One region of the Alteromonas sp. 5NW40-0090 genome, then DNA from elsewhere that is predicted to be linked to it. Evidence: predicted binding sites of a transcription regulator. Region 1 holds the regulator's gene; each other region holds the start of a gene.
What was found. The regulator FNR, encoded in region 1, switches genes on or off when oxygen is low (the NO sensors DNR and NnrR bind a similar motif). The targets are predictions, from matches to a motif close to TTGATCTAGATCAA.
Positions count from the first base shown of each region.

Region 2: the regulator FNR is predicted to act here: its motif matches at 3,533-3,546, upstream of AC27KT_RS13080 (PRC-barrel domain-containing protein).
Region 3: the regulator FNR is predicted to act here: its motif matches at 2,720-2,733, upstream of trhP (prephenate-dependent tRNA uridine(34) hydroxylase TrhP).

Region 1 covers NZ_BAAJLT010000005.1:309,466-314,734, reverse strand. The annotation lists gene ttcA (tRNA 2-thiocytidine(32) synthetase TtcA) at 1-497, opposite strand, end outside; gene uspE (universal stress protein UspE) at 646-1,569, opposite strand; gene fnr (fumarate/nitrate reduction transcriptional regulator Fnr) at 1,815-2,552, opposite strand; gene AC27KT_RS08515 (sulfite exporter TauE/SafE family protein) at 2,598-3,257, opposite strand; gene ccoS (cbb3-type cytochrome oxidase assembly protein CcoS) at 3,244-3,474, opposite strand; gene AC27KT_RS08505 (heavy metal translocating P-type ATPase) at 3,476-5,269, opposite strand, start outside.
Region 2 covers NZ_BAAJLT010000009.1:215,000-220,268, reverse strand. The annotation lists gene AC27KT_RS13100 (exopolysaccharide biosynthesis protein) at 133-738, shown strand; gene AC27KT_RS13095 (LysR family transcriptional regulator) at 750-1,670, opposite strand; gene AC27KT_RS13090 (rhodanese-like domain-containing protein) at 1,726-2,076, opposite strand; gene AC27KT_RS13085 (ArsR/SmtB family transcription factor) at 2,271-2,582, shown strand; gene AC27KT_RS13080 (PRC-barrel domain-containing protein) at 2,673-3,410, opposite strand; gene AC27KT_RS13075 (MaoP family protein) at 3,603-3,959, opposite strand; gene AC27KT_RS13070 (hypothetical protein) at 4,358-4,525, shown strand; gene AC27KT_RS13065 (LysR family transcriptional regulator) at 4,652-5,269, shown strand, end outside.
Region 3 covers NZ_BAAJLT010000009.1:168,980-174,248, forward strand. The annotation lists gene AC27KT_RS12905 (zinc-dependent metalloprotease) at 40-2,487, opposite strand; gene trhP (prephenate-dependent tRNA uridine(34) hydroxylase TrhP) at 2,821-4,317, shown strand; gene AC27KT_RS12915 (YfhL family 4Fe-4S dicluster ferredoxin) at 4,321-4,566, shown strand; gene AC27KT_RS12920 (aminotransferase class I/II-fold pyridoxal phosphate-dependent enzyme) at 4,684-5,269, shown strand, end outside.

The DNA.
Region 1 (5,269 bases):
GTTTCTAGCATGTCGTCGCGGTGATGACCTAATGCAATTTTAGTCGCACCTAACTCTTTTGCTGTGCGATACAGAATACCCCGGCGCAAGCGAGAACAAAGCGAGCAGGTAGTTTTTCCCTCTGGAATTTTGTCTTTAACGATAGAGTAGGTGTCTTCTTCTACAATCTTGTAGTCAACGCCTATGCTTTCTAAATATTCAGGCAAAATATGTTCAGGGAAACCAGGCTGTTTTTGATCAAGATTAACCGCAACGATATCAAAGTGAATAGGCGCAATCTTCTTTAAAAACAATAGAATATCAAGCATGGTGTAGCTGTCTTTACCGCCAGATAAACACACCATAACTTTGTCGTTGTTTTCAATCATACCGAAATCGCCAATAGCTTTACCTACGTTGCGGCGAAGTCGCTTCTGAAGTTTGTTGAAGTTGTACTTTTGCTTACTTTGCGCAGCGTTTAATGGCGACGCGTCAGCACTGTTTGTGCCTAAACTCATAATTAACTAGCTTGGTTTGTGATAAAGCCGCCATTATACATTAAAGCGGCTTTTCGAGACCATGCTTGTGAAGTTAAATTTGTTGGTGACATACCGTGTTGGCCGCTAAGTAACGGCAAACACGGGCTATGTAGTACCGATGAAAAGACTACACCGACAACGGCGACACAAATCCATCTGGCTTAATAGCAAGCACATCGCAATTGAGTTCGTCGATCACGTGTTCTGCAGTGTTACCAATTAGGGCCGCTGAAATGCCCACACGGCCAACGGTACCAATAACAACCAGCTCTGCATCCAGTGTTTTTGCCACTTGCGGGATGACCTTTTCCGGAAGGCCTTCTCTTACTACACATTTGTTTTCAGGAATACCGTACTTTAACGCGTGACTACGCATTTCCTTTAAATGATGATTTTTTACCGCGTCGTGATAGGTATCGGGGTCGAACTCGGGTACTTCTATGGCGATATTAAGTGGTGTAGAAGGGTAACTGTTGACCAAGTTTACGCTACCTTTCAATAAAGAGGCGTAGTCGTTAGCAATGAGGGTGAGCTTATCGTTAAGTGCGGCATGCTCATTGTCTTCACTGCCTACGTTTACTGCCGCAATAATCTCTCCTCCTTCTGGCCAGTCGTGCTCTTTAACAAGCAATACTGGGCGAGGGCATTTACGCATTAAATGCCAATCTGTGGGGGTGAAAATAACAGAAGCAAGATCGTCGTGCTTTTTGGTTGCTTTTACCACTAAATCTATCTGATTGTTTAGGGTGTAGTAAATAATCGACTCATACGCGCGATTATTCCATTCTACAACGATATCAGTTTCAGTGAATCCTTGCTCTCTTAAGTGGGTAGCAAGCCATTTTGCATGCTCCTTTGTGACTGCATCGCGCATTGACTCGCGCTCATCCGGGCTAAGCATGGTCGTCATATCGTAAGATAAGTCGTATACCACCATCATGGCGGTAACTGAAGCACCTGTTTTTGAAGCGAGTTCATAAGCACGGCTTAGTGCAGGTTGGTTATCGCGCTCGGCATCTACCACGGCCAGAATTCGTTTACACTCAATCATAACGTCCCCCTAACTACAAAACTTAGTAGCGGCTGTCGAAATCGAAGCTTTCTAATACTAACTATAAACGACATTGGGAAAAACGTAAGTTGTTTTAGATCAAGAATTTTACGACGCGACCATGAGTGAACTTAACGATGTAAATATGGAGCAACCGGCGTGGTGCTGAAACATTAGATAGGTGGCTAACACAGGTCACAAAAAAGCGCGCTTAGTGTGCGCCTTAATTTACACTTAAAAAAGGACTAACCGCAGACAACGCTTGGGCCGTTAAGCGCCGCAAGTTTGGTGTTTAGTCTATCGAAATCTAAAATAGTAATAAGCTTTCCGTCCACCTTTATAATGTTGTCTTTTTGGAAACGGCTTAACAAACGGCTAATAGTTTCGATGGTTAGTCCTAAATAATTTCCTATCTCGTTGCGCGTCATGGTGAGATGGAATTCTCTATGGGAGAAGCCTCGCTCTTCAAAGCGCTGAGAAAGATGTGATATAAAATACAATAAACGCTCTTCTGCGGTTCGCTTGTTTAAAAGCATGATCATGTCGTGATCTTGTTTTATTTCAGCGCTCATGAAGCTCATGATCTGGTGGCGCAGCTTTGGAAATTGCACTGACATTTCGTCGAGGGTCTCGTAGGGAAGCTCACACACCATGGCAGTTTCTAACGCAGAGGTATAGCTTTGGTGTTTGTTCTCTCTTAATGCATCGAAACCGATAATGTCACCAGGAAAGTGGAAGCCGGTAATCTGTTCTTCACCTTCGGTATTAGTCACAAATGATTTAAATGAACCGGTTCTCACTGCAAATAGAGAACGGAATTTATCACCAGTTTGAATCAGCGTGTCACCTTTATGAAGCGGCTTCTTGCGTTCAATAATATCGTCAAGAGATTCGATTTCTGTTTTGTTTAACGCCACCGGTAAACAAAGGTGACTGAAACTACAGTTTTGACAGTGAATAGAAAATTGGCTTCCTTTGCTCATAATGCACGCTCTCTAAAAGAATACCCGACAATAATACACCCATTTTTAAACGATTGCGCCATGAATAAGATAAGCGGCATATATTGCCATTATTACTGCAATAATTTGTCTAAAATGGTTATGTTGAAAACTTCGAACAATATATTGGCTACCAGCGCTAGCGGCGAGCAAGGTGGGTAATGTACCCAAACCGAAGAAGAACATAATAGCAGCGCCTTCTAGCGCATTACCCGCCGCGAGAGACCAGGTAAGTGTGGAATACACCAAACCGCAAGGAAGCCAACCCCAAATAAAACCATAAGGCAACGCACTTAAAGGGGTCTTAAATGGCAAAAAGCGTTTTGAAAGCGGCTGCACTTTGGAAAATAGGCCTTTACCCGCATTTTCCAGTACCGTTAAGCCAGTCCACCACTTACCCAAATAACACGCCAGTAGAAGCAACATGATTCCGCTAAGTAGGGAAAGGGCATAGTTGGCAAGAGGTATATAATCTGCTGCAATTTTTCCAAGTGCCCCGGTTATTGCTCCGGCGATGGTGTAGCTCACTATACGTCCCATGTTATAGGCAAGGGTATAGGGTAGTGCTGAAGCGCCTTTAGGCGATACCATCCTTAGCGCAGCGACAATTCCACTGCACATTCCCACACAGTGAACTCCGCCGGCTAAGCCGATAAGAAAGGCAGAGAAGTAGTTAATCCCTTCCATGTGGCGCTTGGCTTTTGTCTACTTTACTGTCTTGAAGTTGCTTGCGTTGCTCAGCTAGCTTTTTTTCTTCTGGCGGAAGATCATCGTCAAACAGTATGCTATAACCTTGGCGATCTAAATCTTCAAATTGATTGGTTTTCACCGCCCAAAAGAATATCACGATAGCGACGGCAACAATGATGATGGCGATTGGAATTAATACGTAAATAATACTCATGCTATTTGCTCAAAAGTCGCGTTGAGTTTGTGACTACAATGATACTGCTTAACGACATACCAACAACAGCCATCCACGGTGAAAGTAGGCCTGATACGGCGAAAGGTAAGATCAAAACGTTGTAACCTACCGACCAGCCAATATTTTGCCTTATTTTTTGCTTCACTTGATGCGCAGTTCGAATAAGCTCTGGTACAGAAAGCAGCTGATCGCCAAGCAGTATCACGTCGGCGGCAGTTTTAGCCACGTCTGTGGCATTACCCACTGCAATCGCCACATCAGCGCTGGCAAGAACTGGAGCGTCGTTAATACCATCCCCCATCATCATCACTTTCGCGCCAGATTGCTGCATAGCTTGAACGGCTTCGTACTTTTGCTCAGGTGTTAGGCCACCTTTAGCGGTCGAAATTGGCAATGGTGCGGTAAGCGCATTAACGTTTTGCTGTGTATCACCACTTAAAACGGCGAGGGTATGGCTTGCAGCTAATATATCGAGAGTTTCTTGCGTATCTTCTCTTAGTGAATCCTTTACTTCATACGCCGCCATAATACGCCCCTTAACCGTGAGAAACACGTTAGCTGAAGGGAACGCTTCAATGAGTTTTAGCTGAGATTCGTGAACGCTGAATGCTGCAGAACCCATAGAAAACAACGTGTCATTGATCTCACCGCTGATACCACCTCCTGGCGTAACGGTAAAATTAGTCACTTTGTGTACCGTGTTATCGGTAGCGTCAGCACTGTCGCTAGAAGCAGAAATCTCGCTTAGGGCTACACCGTCGCTAAAGGCTATACCGTCGCTAAAGGCTTTGGCAATCGGATGTTCAGAGCGTGACTCCAAAGCGCGGGCAATTGATAGCGCACTATTACTATCCACACCGTCAGCGTACCAGGCATTTGAAATAGTAAATTTGCCTTTTGTGAGCGTGCCGGTTTTGTCTAATGCGATGGTGTCAATGTCAGTAATTTGTTCAAGCGCATCGGCCCGTTTTAGTAAAATACCTTGTCGGTTTAACTTTGCCATAGCACAGGTTAACGCTGATGGCGTAGCCAACCCTAATGCGCAAGGGCAGGTTGCAACCAGCACCGATATGGTGATCCAAAATGCCTCGTCGCTACCCTGATACGCCCAAAAGCAATAGGTCAACGCCGAAATCAGCAATACCGCGGTAACGAAATAGCGAGAAAAATTATCGGCTATCTGCGCTGCTTTAGGTTTACTCGCCATCGCACTTGCTTGCAGTCGTACAATTTGATTTACCAGCGCATTTTTAAGGGTCTGCGTAACCGTAATGGTTAGCGTACCATCTTGACAAACCGTGCCGCCGTAAACCGGGCTACTGTTGGACTTACGCACGGGGTTAAACTCGCCGGTAAGCATAGATTCGTCAACCGCTGCGTTGCCGTCGGTTACCACCCCATCAATGGGGACTGTTTCACCAGGCTTCACTAGCACTACGTCGTCAATTTTTAGCTGCTTAGCCAGACACTCGGTTAGGCTACCATCCGGATTTAGTTTGGTCGCTGATACGGGCACATACTGCATCATATTGGCAGAGATCTGTGCGGCGCGATGACGACTGCGATGTTCTAAGAATCGGCTAAGCAACAGCAGAAAAATAAACATACAAATGGATTCGAAATACACTTCACCTTGCTCTAATACTGTAGAACGAATTCCAGCAATGTAAGTACCGAATATTGCGAGCGTAACGGGTACGTCCATATTAACCGTTTTAGCGCTTAGCGCTTTAGCGGCGCCCACATAAAAGGTGCTGCCTGAATACAGCACAAC
Region 2 (5,269 bases), on a different contig from region 1:
TCGCACAACCTTTTGCAAGAAAAGTTTCGCTAATATGAGATGTAAACGACGAAGAATTTTAGCGCGTTTATAGTGGAGAGCGCGCTTTGAAACTACTGGGAAAAAACGAAAGTTAAGTCAAAGGAATTGAAAATGTGGGCAAAAACAGCTGGAAGATCAATGACCTTGTCCGAGCTGCTGACAAAAATGCAGCCAAGAGCAAGTCAGGATTTATTCTATTTTGCTGATTTTTGGGAAGTGATGGAAAAGCGCGGTTTTGGACCTATGTTGGCGCTACCATCATTTATCGCTTGTACGCCTATAGGCGCAATACCCGGTGTCCCTTCACTGACTGGTGTGACGATTTTACTCATTGCATTGCAAATTTTACTCGGTAGCAGGCACCCTTGGCTACCTCAAAAAGTGATGGATATTCATTGTGATGCGGACCAATTAAGAAACATCGTTGAAAAGATCAAACCTCACGCTGCAAAAATAGATCGCTTTCTCATTCCTCGTTGCTTTTTTATGAGGCAGCCCGTGTTTCGTTCTTTGATTGCATTGAACTGTGTAGGTTGTGGCTTTGTTATGATACCCCTTGAGCTCATTCCTTTCATGGGCTTTATACCTGCATTAGCAGTCCTCATAATGGCAGTCGGCATGGCCACCGACGACGGTGCGGTGGCTTTGATAGGCGTGACAATATCGGTATTTGGGTTCGTGCTAGGCTTTGAGCACTTACCAGGAGCGATTAGTTAAATCTACGGTTATCAAGAGCAGGAATCTATCATGAAATCTGAGGTGGGTAGGTTCATGGTTTGGTATCTCAATTCCCCTATGAATGCGCGGGCTGCTGGTCCTAATGTGTCTCCATCTTCGAAAGAAAGATATAGTAGGGCTTTTCGTAATGCTGCATTGTTATCTAAAGGAAGGGGTACCAGCGTACCATTTTCTAGTTCTTCTTTTATAATTGCTATGGGTAACCAAGCAAAGCCTAACCCTTGAGCAATGATATCTAACGATGTTCTTACATGGCTAACCGTCCATCGCTGTTCCGCACCGAGCCAACCTACATCTGCCTTGCGCTCTGCTGAAGAGTCGCGAACCACAATTTGACGATGGGTTTTAAGGTCTTCTAGTGTTAGCGTTCTTTTTAGTTGGTGTAGCGGATGATCGGCATGAGCAACAGCGGCAAACTCAATTTCGCATAAATCCTCACTGAACCCATTTGGGAAGACAAAAGGAGAAATGCCTAAGTCCACTTTGCCACTAGCTAGCAATGCATTTGCACCGCTTAGCACAGTTTCCTCTATTTCAATGCGCAATAAAGGAAACTCTGCTGAGACTTTGGCTAAAACGTTATAAAGTAACTCAGAAGGGAAAATAATATCCACAGCAATACGCAGCGTTGTTTCTGTTCCAACTTTTAAACTATTTGCTACAGCTTCTAGCTTGTGAGCCTCGTTAAGCAAAAATGACGCGCGTCTGTACATCAGTTCACCTTGAGGGGAAAGTTGTACTTTACGGCCAATATTTTCAAACAGCGTTACACCGATAGCGCTTTCCAGCTTTTGAACCGCGTGATGAACGCTTGATTGACTTTTATGTACTTCAGCAGCGGCTTGATTAAAGCCCCCGGCATCTACCACGGCTTTAAACATACGCCATTGTTCTAGTGTAGATTTAAGCATACATCGCCCTTAATCTATTATTTAACCTTCTTATATCATACACATCTTGTGCAAGTCATTTTTCGTTGGCTTGGTTAATGGTTGGTATTGAACAGGTTACGACTGATACTTCGTCATACCCTATGTTCATTAACTGTTCTGCCGCTAATTTCGCACGAACGCCAGACGCACAATGAACATAGAGTGGTGTTGAGGCATCATGAAAACGTTCAAGTGCTTTCATCTCTAAAATACCGCGCGGAATATTAAGCGCAGCGGGAACAGGATGCTTTGTTGCTTCACTATTTTCTCTTACATCGATAAGTGCACCATTATTTTGTTTTAACTCATTTGCTGCCTGTTCAGCAGTAACACAACGTATATCAAAATTGATGTTTTCAATACGCGTCTTTAAATCAATCAACATGATCGTTCCTTAAAAATAAACTTGCACAAATAAACTAAAATAAGAAAAAGCTAATGTAAGGCTTATTAATTCAACTAGACAATAGAAATAACTGAAATTCATCGCATAAAATGGCAAGTCGGCAGAATGTCTTATACTTTAGTATAGTTAATGGCTAAATTAGTGCCCAGATACTTTACACATAGGGAGTGCTTATGTCCGAGGAAATGGTAATAGGTTCAGAAAATATAATGGAACACGCTGCGGAAGCTGAAATCTTTTTAAAGCAATTCGCAAACAAAACCCGTCTAATGGTACTTTGTTCACTATTAGAGGAGGAAAAGTCGGTAACTGAACTACTAGAAGTAGTCAACGTTTCACAACCCGTGATTTCCCAGCATCTTGCTTTATTACGAGAGTCTAAAATGGTGGCTACTAGAAGGGAAGGTCAAACGATCTACTACCGCCTTGCGGATGAACGGGTTAAACGCCTTATCGCGTTAATGTACGAATTTTTCTGTCAGTAATACTTAATTCTTTCATTACACAACCACAATGTCCGCGGTCAAACGGACATTGTACGGTCAATATGACTTCTTAAAGCTCTACGTAAACTACTAATCGAATTGCTTGCAGAGCATTGCAATGTAATCGTCCTCTGCAATTCTGTCGCTATCTACTTCTGGCCTGTTGAGCAGTTCATCATGACTTAGCTTAACCTCAACACTGTGTGCGGCCCAATCAATACTTTTTATGTCATGTGGCATCAAAACTAAATGTTTTCCACCTGGAAGCCAGTTATTCGTATCCACAACGAGCATGACTATTTTCCAACTTCGCGAGTCAATTATAAAATTGCTAATGTGACCCACGTTATCGGTGGTAGTAGCAACTTCATAACCACCTACTTCACCAACAGCTCTTAAGTGATTGCTGGTCTTTTTGGGGTGAAGCGTTTCTGAGTCATTAGTCTGCTGCAACTGAACAAGCTCATTAGGGTGTGCAAATTCACCCCAAGCTCCAGGCCCTATCCAGTAGTACCCATACCCAAAGTATTTAAAAAGGTTTTCCTCGTATTCCCGAGAGACGGGTTTATGCTCGTCTATAGAAGGACTATTTTTCAATTTTTCGACCGTCATATTTACATGTACGGCGCTCTTATCTCTATCTAGTTCTGTTAAAGCGATGGGGGAAATGACCACTTTTCTGCTAAGCGGAAGCCATGTATTGGTGTCTGCAACCAAGTAACGTACAGTAAACGTCTCGTCGTCAAAAAGAATATCGCGGATGCCGCCCACTTTGTCATCAACGGCATGAATAGAAAAGTGAGTGAGCTGTTTTGAACTTATGATCATCGTTTCGCCTCCTTTGCTAGGGCTCTTTATGCAGAGCAACGGTTAACGTTGATAAACGTCGCTCTTTATTACTCTAAGTGTAGACATTCCTTAACCTTTCACCATTTTGTTCTTGGTTAAAGTTGATTGAGATCATTAAGGTTTACAAACAAAAAAGCTCGCATTAAGCGAGCTTTAACAGGAGAGTGCTTTTTAGGCGACGTCAAACTCATCATCAGAAAAATCATCGTCGTAATCCGACTGGTTGCTAGCACTGCTATGAAGCGTGTAAAAGTGCTTTTTACCCCTAGCTAACCTGACATACTTTGCCCATGCCTTTTCTAGGTTATTAGCCGCTTCAACTTTGCCATTAATGAACTCGACGAAGTGTTTCTCATCTTCGCTTTCTGGCAATAGTTCACCACTTTCAAGTCCTAACAAGGTCTTTCCGTAATTCGTTAGAAGGTCGGCTTCAGTAATGCTGAAGTCACCTGATTTACGGAAACCATATGGAAACTTCTGACGGTCGATATAAGGTTTTGCTGATAGTCGAATAGCTAAACTTTTCATGATGTACCCAACGTAATGTTTTGTTCAGCGCACTTTTAAAATAATTAAAAACGAAGATAAAACAAAAGATTTTTCTCTTATCAATAAAAAATTTTTAAGAGTTCAAAAAGAAAAAGAATTTCGGCACTTTTGTTTAACTAATAAACAATATTGACGTAAATAAGTAGAAGCATGAGATTTTTTAAGGTTCTGATTTTGCTATTAAAGTTGGTGTTTTTAAACTCTTGATGGCTTAGCTGAACGTGCTGATATAAGCGTAATGGAAACGAGTGTGTTATGTCTATTGAGTTTCATTGAGTACGTAATCAAAAATTCTTATCGCTACGATGATTAAAATTCGTTTTCCATTTTACTGCTTACGATAATAATTGAAGTGTGTTAACAACCCAGAGAAGTCAATGAGTAAAGACTATCGTTACCAGCGTGATGAATGGGACTCGGTAGAAGAGGAAGATTTTCACGCTAAAAAGCCAAGCTCCAAACGCCAAAGTACGGTAAAGGAGAAGCAGAAGCGTGACTTGCAACGCCGTGATAAACAGCGTCGCCTGCACCAAGAAGAGTATTAATTCAGCGAGTTGATGAAATTTTATTTAAGCGCACCGCATTAAGCGGTGCGCTTCTGTGCTTTTGTGTTTACTTGCCGTATGATCTGTGTCAATTTACGTCTACTTAGATTCGGTTGTACAACAAGCATGGATATACGCTTTCTCACCACCTTTATAGAGGTGGCTAAAACACGTCACTTTGGTAAAGCTGCGGAAAACCTTTACCTCACTCAATCTGCCGTTAGTGCACGAATAAAGCTTCTTGAAGAATATTTTCACACCACGCTTTTTATAAGACAGCGCAATAGTATTCAGCTTACACAATCAGGTGAAAAGTTGCTTCCCTATGCAAAGCAATTATGCGCTACGTTGAATGAAGCGAAGCAAGAACTACAAATTCAGTCTTCGGAATATGTTGTGTGTGGCGCAACACAGCTTGCTAGTGAATTGCTGTTGCCTAGAATGCTTAGCCATCTTCACAATTCATTTCCGGACTGGTCGGTAAAGGCAGAAGTTTTAACGCTTGATACCTTGTCTCGTCAGCTTCATGAAAGGGTTACAGATCTCTCGTTTTCCACTGAGCCACTTAAATCTGAAGAGGTGAATAGCGATGTCTTATTAGAGCATGAGCTGGCGCTATACCGTATCGGAGAGGGTGCAGACTCTATAGATGCTGCAGATTTTGTAGCAATAGATTGGGGCGCTAAAGCCAGAGACTGGCTACTTACCACCTATCCGCAACTTCGCGATGCTAAGTTAAGGACA
Region 3 (5,269 bases), on a different contig from region 1:
ACTCATCAACGTTGCACTACGCTGCCCCTTCGCCTGCTATTAAATAGGCGAACCTGGCGGTAGCGGCTCTACTTCAAAGGTACTTGGCCATGCCTTACTAGCCCAATAAGTATCGAACTGTTCTTTCAGTATTTCATACTGATTGTCGTCGGCTTCATCGTCTAACCATTCGCTGAATTCAAGAAGAGCAAGTTCGGCTTCCATTCTTACTTCAGGCGCCAGCTTGTCGCTAGTTACCGCTTTCATCACTGCATTTAATGCAACTAGCTGTAAGCGGTTGGCTAGTGGGCTTTGCGACTTATTTTTATACCAGTGAACGTTAAGTATTTGCTTCACCAGCATAGAAACGCCTACTTTTTTACGTCTATCTTTTGTGCTTCTTGTCTGCCACTCTAAGCGGTTTAAGCGCTCTGGGTGCAATAGTAATTCAAACGCAAAGTTAGATGCTGAAGCAGCGGCAGAAACAGGGTCTAACATTAACCCCATTTTGCCCTTAAAGTGCTCGCGAGTAATATCGTCGCCATACGCTGTCGGTGGAATAAGGGCGAGTACCGATTCAGGTATCGTCAGGTAATCAGCGGTAGTGGCCGTTATTAACTGCTGCATAGCGCGTTGCTGCACTGCAGGCGCTACAAACTGTTGGCCCTGCGCTTGGGTGTAGTCACCTTTACGTTCGTATTCATACACTAAGCCGCCGACTTGCTTTGCTACAGCTTCTAGCTGATAGCGATGTAGCAAGTAAATAGGTACTAAAGCATTTTCAAGAGACGACAAGCTACTGTTTGGGCTTAAGGTGTCTAAACCTAAATTGGCTAACGCCTGTTCGCGCACTTGTGAAATTTCATCGAAGGCATCTAGCGGATTGCTACCGTTTTCCCACATATGACCGTTTGCTGATGCATGACGACTACTACGGGTATCTGGGTCTGACTTAAAGCTTAAGCCCTCGTTGCGACCTTTTACAATAATTTTTGCTAAGGCTTCGGCTTCTTCTACGTCGCTGGTAAAGTCTTGGTAACCATATGCTACGGCGTGTATATCCCATGCGCCTATGCCTTTGTCATAAGCGCCTTCCAGGCTGATTTTTCCATTTTTAATGCTAATTTTAGGGTGAGGATAATCCATCACCGACGCACGGTTGTTTTCACTTGCTGCAAAGTTATGTGCTATGCCTAACGTGTGCCCTACTTCATGCGCTGAAAGCTGCCTAATACGATCTAGCGCCATTTCCTGCTGCACAGTGGTGTCGGTATTACCTTCTTTAAACGGGCTGGTTAGGCCTAGGGCAATTAAATAATCTTGTCTTACACGCAACGAGCCGAGCGTAACGTGACCTTTGATAATTTCACCAGTGCGCGGGTCGACAACCGATGAACCATAAGACCAACCGCGCGTGGCGCGATGTACCCAATTGATTACGTTATAGCGCACGTCCATCGGGTCTGCACCCTCTGGCAATACTTTCACCTGAAAGGCGTCTTTATAACCTGCAGCTTCATAGGCTTGATTCCACCAGCTCGCCCCTTCCTTGAGCGCGGTCATTACCGGCTCTGGAATACCCGGGTCTAGGTAATACACAATAGGCTCTTCTGCTTCGCTCATTGCAGCATGCGGGGCTTTCTTGTTTAAACGATGGCGGGTAATAAAACGCTGTTCGGTAGGCTCGCTGATGGGCGTTGAATAATCAAAGTAGCTGAACTTCCAGAAGCCTGAGTATGGGTGATACTCTCTGGGCGTGTAGTTATCGTCAGGCAATGCCACAAACGAATGATGTAAATGCACGGTCACGCTCTCTGGGTCGGGTGTAACTTGCTGCACGTATTCGCCCGGCTTTTTACCAGCAAAAGTGACTAAAGCTTCTAATTCAGTATTCTTTTCAAAGCCTTTAGTTTTAGGTAAGTACACACCGCTGCGCATTTTATCAACGCTGAAGCTACCTTGATTGGTGCGTGCCATACGGTTTCCTATACCGTGAATATCGCTTAACAGAAAAGGCGTATAGTCGATGAGGCTAGCTCCGTCGCTGTTAGCTACCAGCGTGAAACCAGCAATAACCGAATCTGCGAAAGCTTCATCAATACTCTGCTTTTCAGCGTCGCTGCCGTGGGCCGCGCGGTATTTGGTGTTGTGCTGCTTTAATAAAATCTTGTTGCCAAATTTTTCAAAGCTGACCAAGCGCGTATCGCCCAGCTGGCCGCGATCAAGGCCAATATCATTTGACCCTACACCATAAGGCAAACTGCTTTGGAACAAATATTCGGCATCGATTGTAGGCACGGCCAAGTAAACTTTGTCGCTTTCATGGTCATAGTAAACAGGAATTAAACCATCTTTTTTGGCCATGTCGCTGGTGAATTCACCAATGCTTGGCAGTGCAGCCAATGCGGAAGACGTAGACACGACAAATAATACCGTAATCGCAATGGCCGATTTTGCCGATGCTTTTACTTGTCGCGCCGCTTTATGAAAAATGTTCAATTGCAGCATGCAGTTAGTCCTTATTATTGTGAATTTCTAGCCTACCCTATGTGGTGGGTTTTGCCCATGGTAGTTCATCGTTTAATGCGCTCTTTTTGCTTGTTGTTTAGCTGTGAACGGGCTTGGTTTTTCCTACCGAAGGTAATGCATTAAAAACGCAACTATATGGAATAAAACAGCTGGCATTGACTCTGCTCAATTGCCGTTTAAACATTCAAAAACATAAGCGACAACAAATTATTTGATCTTGGTCAACACCAAGTTTTGTTTGGGTTGTAGAGGTATTTTACGGCTTATAAAATCCGCCGTCTTGTTTAAAGCGTCTAGTAGCGGTTTTCATCTATGACTTCAAAATTATCACTTAATCACAGCTCTTCTAAACTACGTGAAGTCTCAGCTTCAACATTGCCAAACCAAACGTTAAACGCGCCAGAGCTGCTTGCACCCGCCGGTAGCTTACGCAACATGCGCTACGCTTTTGCCTATGGCGCCGATGCTGTTTATGCTGGACAGCCACGCTACTCACTTCGCGTAAGAAACAACGAATTCAGCCTTGAGAACTTAGCGATAGGCATAGAAGAAGCACATGCTTTAGGTAAAAAGTTCTATGTAGTAAGCAACATTGCCCCGCACAACAGTAAGCTAGGTACCTACCTTAAAGATATTTCACCAGTAATTGCTATGAAGCCCGATGCGCTAATTATGTCAGACCCAGGGCTTATTATGATGGTGCGCGATGCCTTCCCTGAAATGCCTATTCACTTAAGTGTACAGGCCAATGCGGTGAACTACGCTACGGTGAAGTTTTGGCAGAAACAAGGTATTGAGCGCGTTATTTTGTCGAGAGAGCTCTCTTTGGAAGAAATTGAAACTATTCGTGAACATGTTCCAGACATCGAATTGGAAGTATTTGTGCATGGCGCGCTTTGTATGGCGTATTCGGGCCGCTGCTTATTGTCTGGATATATGAATAAACGCGACCCAAACCAGGGCACTTGCACCAATGCTTGTAGATGGTCTTACGATGTTAAGACGGGCGAAGAAAACGAAACCGGTGACATTGTTCAAGCTATTCAGACTGATGAGGCAGGTGAAGCGCCTGAAATAGTAATTCCTACCCTTGGAGAAGGCACGCCAAGTACGCAAGTGTTCATGTTAGAAGAAAAGGAAAAGTCCGGTGAACTGATGCCCGCTTTTGAAGACGAACATGGCACCTATATTATGAATTCTAAAGATTTGCGTGCCGTGCAACATGTAGGCAGGTTAACCCAAATGGGCGTGCATAGTTTAAAAATAGAAGGCCGCACTAAATCACATTACTACTGCGCTCGAACAGCACAAGTTTATCGCAAAGCAATTGACGACGCGTTAGCAGGAAAGCCATTTGATAGTACATTAATGGGAAACTTGGAAACTTTAGCTCATCGAGGTTATACCGAAGGTTTCTTGCGTCGCCATGCGCACCACGCGTATCAGAACTATGAGTATGGGCACTCAGTCAGCGACAAACAGCAATTTGTTGGTGAAGTGATTGATCGTTGTGAAGAGTCTGGCTATGCAATTATAAACGTTAAAAACAAATTCTGTGTAGGTGACTCGCTTGAGTTGATGACGCCAAGCGGCAACATTACCTTTACTCTAAATGAGATGCTGGATAAGAAAAACCATTCTATTACAGATGCTAAAGGTTCAGGACACCAAGTAAGAATACCGATACCTAGCGATGTATCTTTAAATTTTGCCCTACTGTTGCGAAACCTAGATGCAGGCGTTGATACCCGCAATCCGTTTCGAAAAGCACCTAATGCAGTAACACCCGAAAACGTGAGCGAGGCATAATTTATGGCACTGCTTATTCTTGATAGCTGCATAAACTGCGACATGTGCGAACCAGAATGCCCTAATGCCGCTATAAGCATGGGAAATAAAGTGTATGAAATAGACCCGTTACGCTGTACAGAATGTGTGGGGCATTACGATGCGCCTACTTGCGCAGCGGTATGCCCAATCGATGTTGTTAAGCCCGACCCGCACAATAAAGAGTCACCAGACGAGCTGGCTGAAAAGTTTGTTCGTTTAAACAGTTAACAAAAAGTAATTCAGCGAGTAAATGGTACTTCTCGAAGAATTCCCTTGAATCATAACCAAGAGTGGTCCCTAATTGCGGTAAAGTTTGAATTGGCACTACTAATTAAGGGTTTTATTTTGAAGTTTGCCTCTCGCGCTACGGCGATTTCTCCGTTTCTTGCTATGGCCTATGGCGAAAAAGCCACGACGCTAGAACAGCAAGGTAAAGATGTTATAAGACTTAATTTAGGCGAGCCTGGTTTCGGCGCACCCGCGGCAGTGCTCGCGGCAATGAAAGAAAGCTTAAGTGCCTCAGATTTTCCCTACACCTCGGCGCTGGGCATGCCTGAACTACGTGAAGCCATTGCACGTTTTTATGAAGTTAAACATGGCGTAGCGGTAAGCCCTTCTAGAGTGGTAATTACCGCTGGGGCTTCTGGTGCTTTACTTTTGGCAAGTGCTGCCTTGGTTGAATCAGGCGACAACGTGATATTGGGCGACCCGTCTTACCCCTGTAATCGACGTTTTTTAAACGCATTTGGCGCAGAGGTAACGCTGGTGCCAACACGCAGCGAGGATAACTTTCAGCTAACCGCTACAAGTGTTGCTGATAATTGGAAGCACAACACGAAAGGTGTACTTATCGCCACACCTGCCAATCCTACAGGTACGGTTATAGATGTAGAAGAACTGATTAAAATTGGCGAATACTGCAAATCCCAAG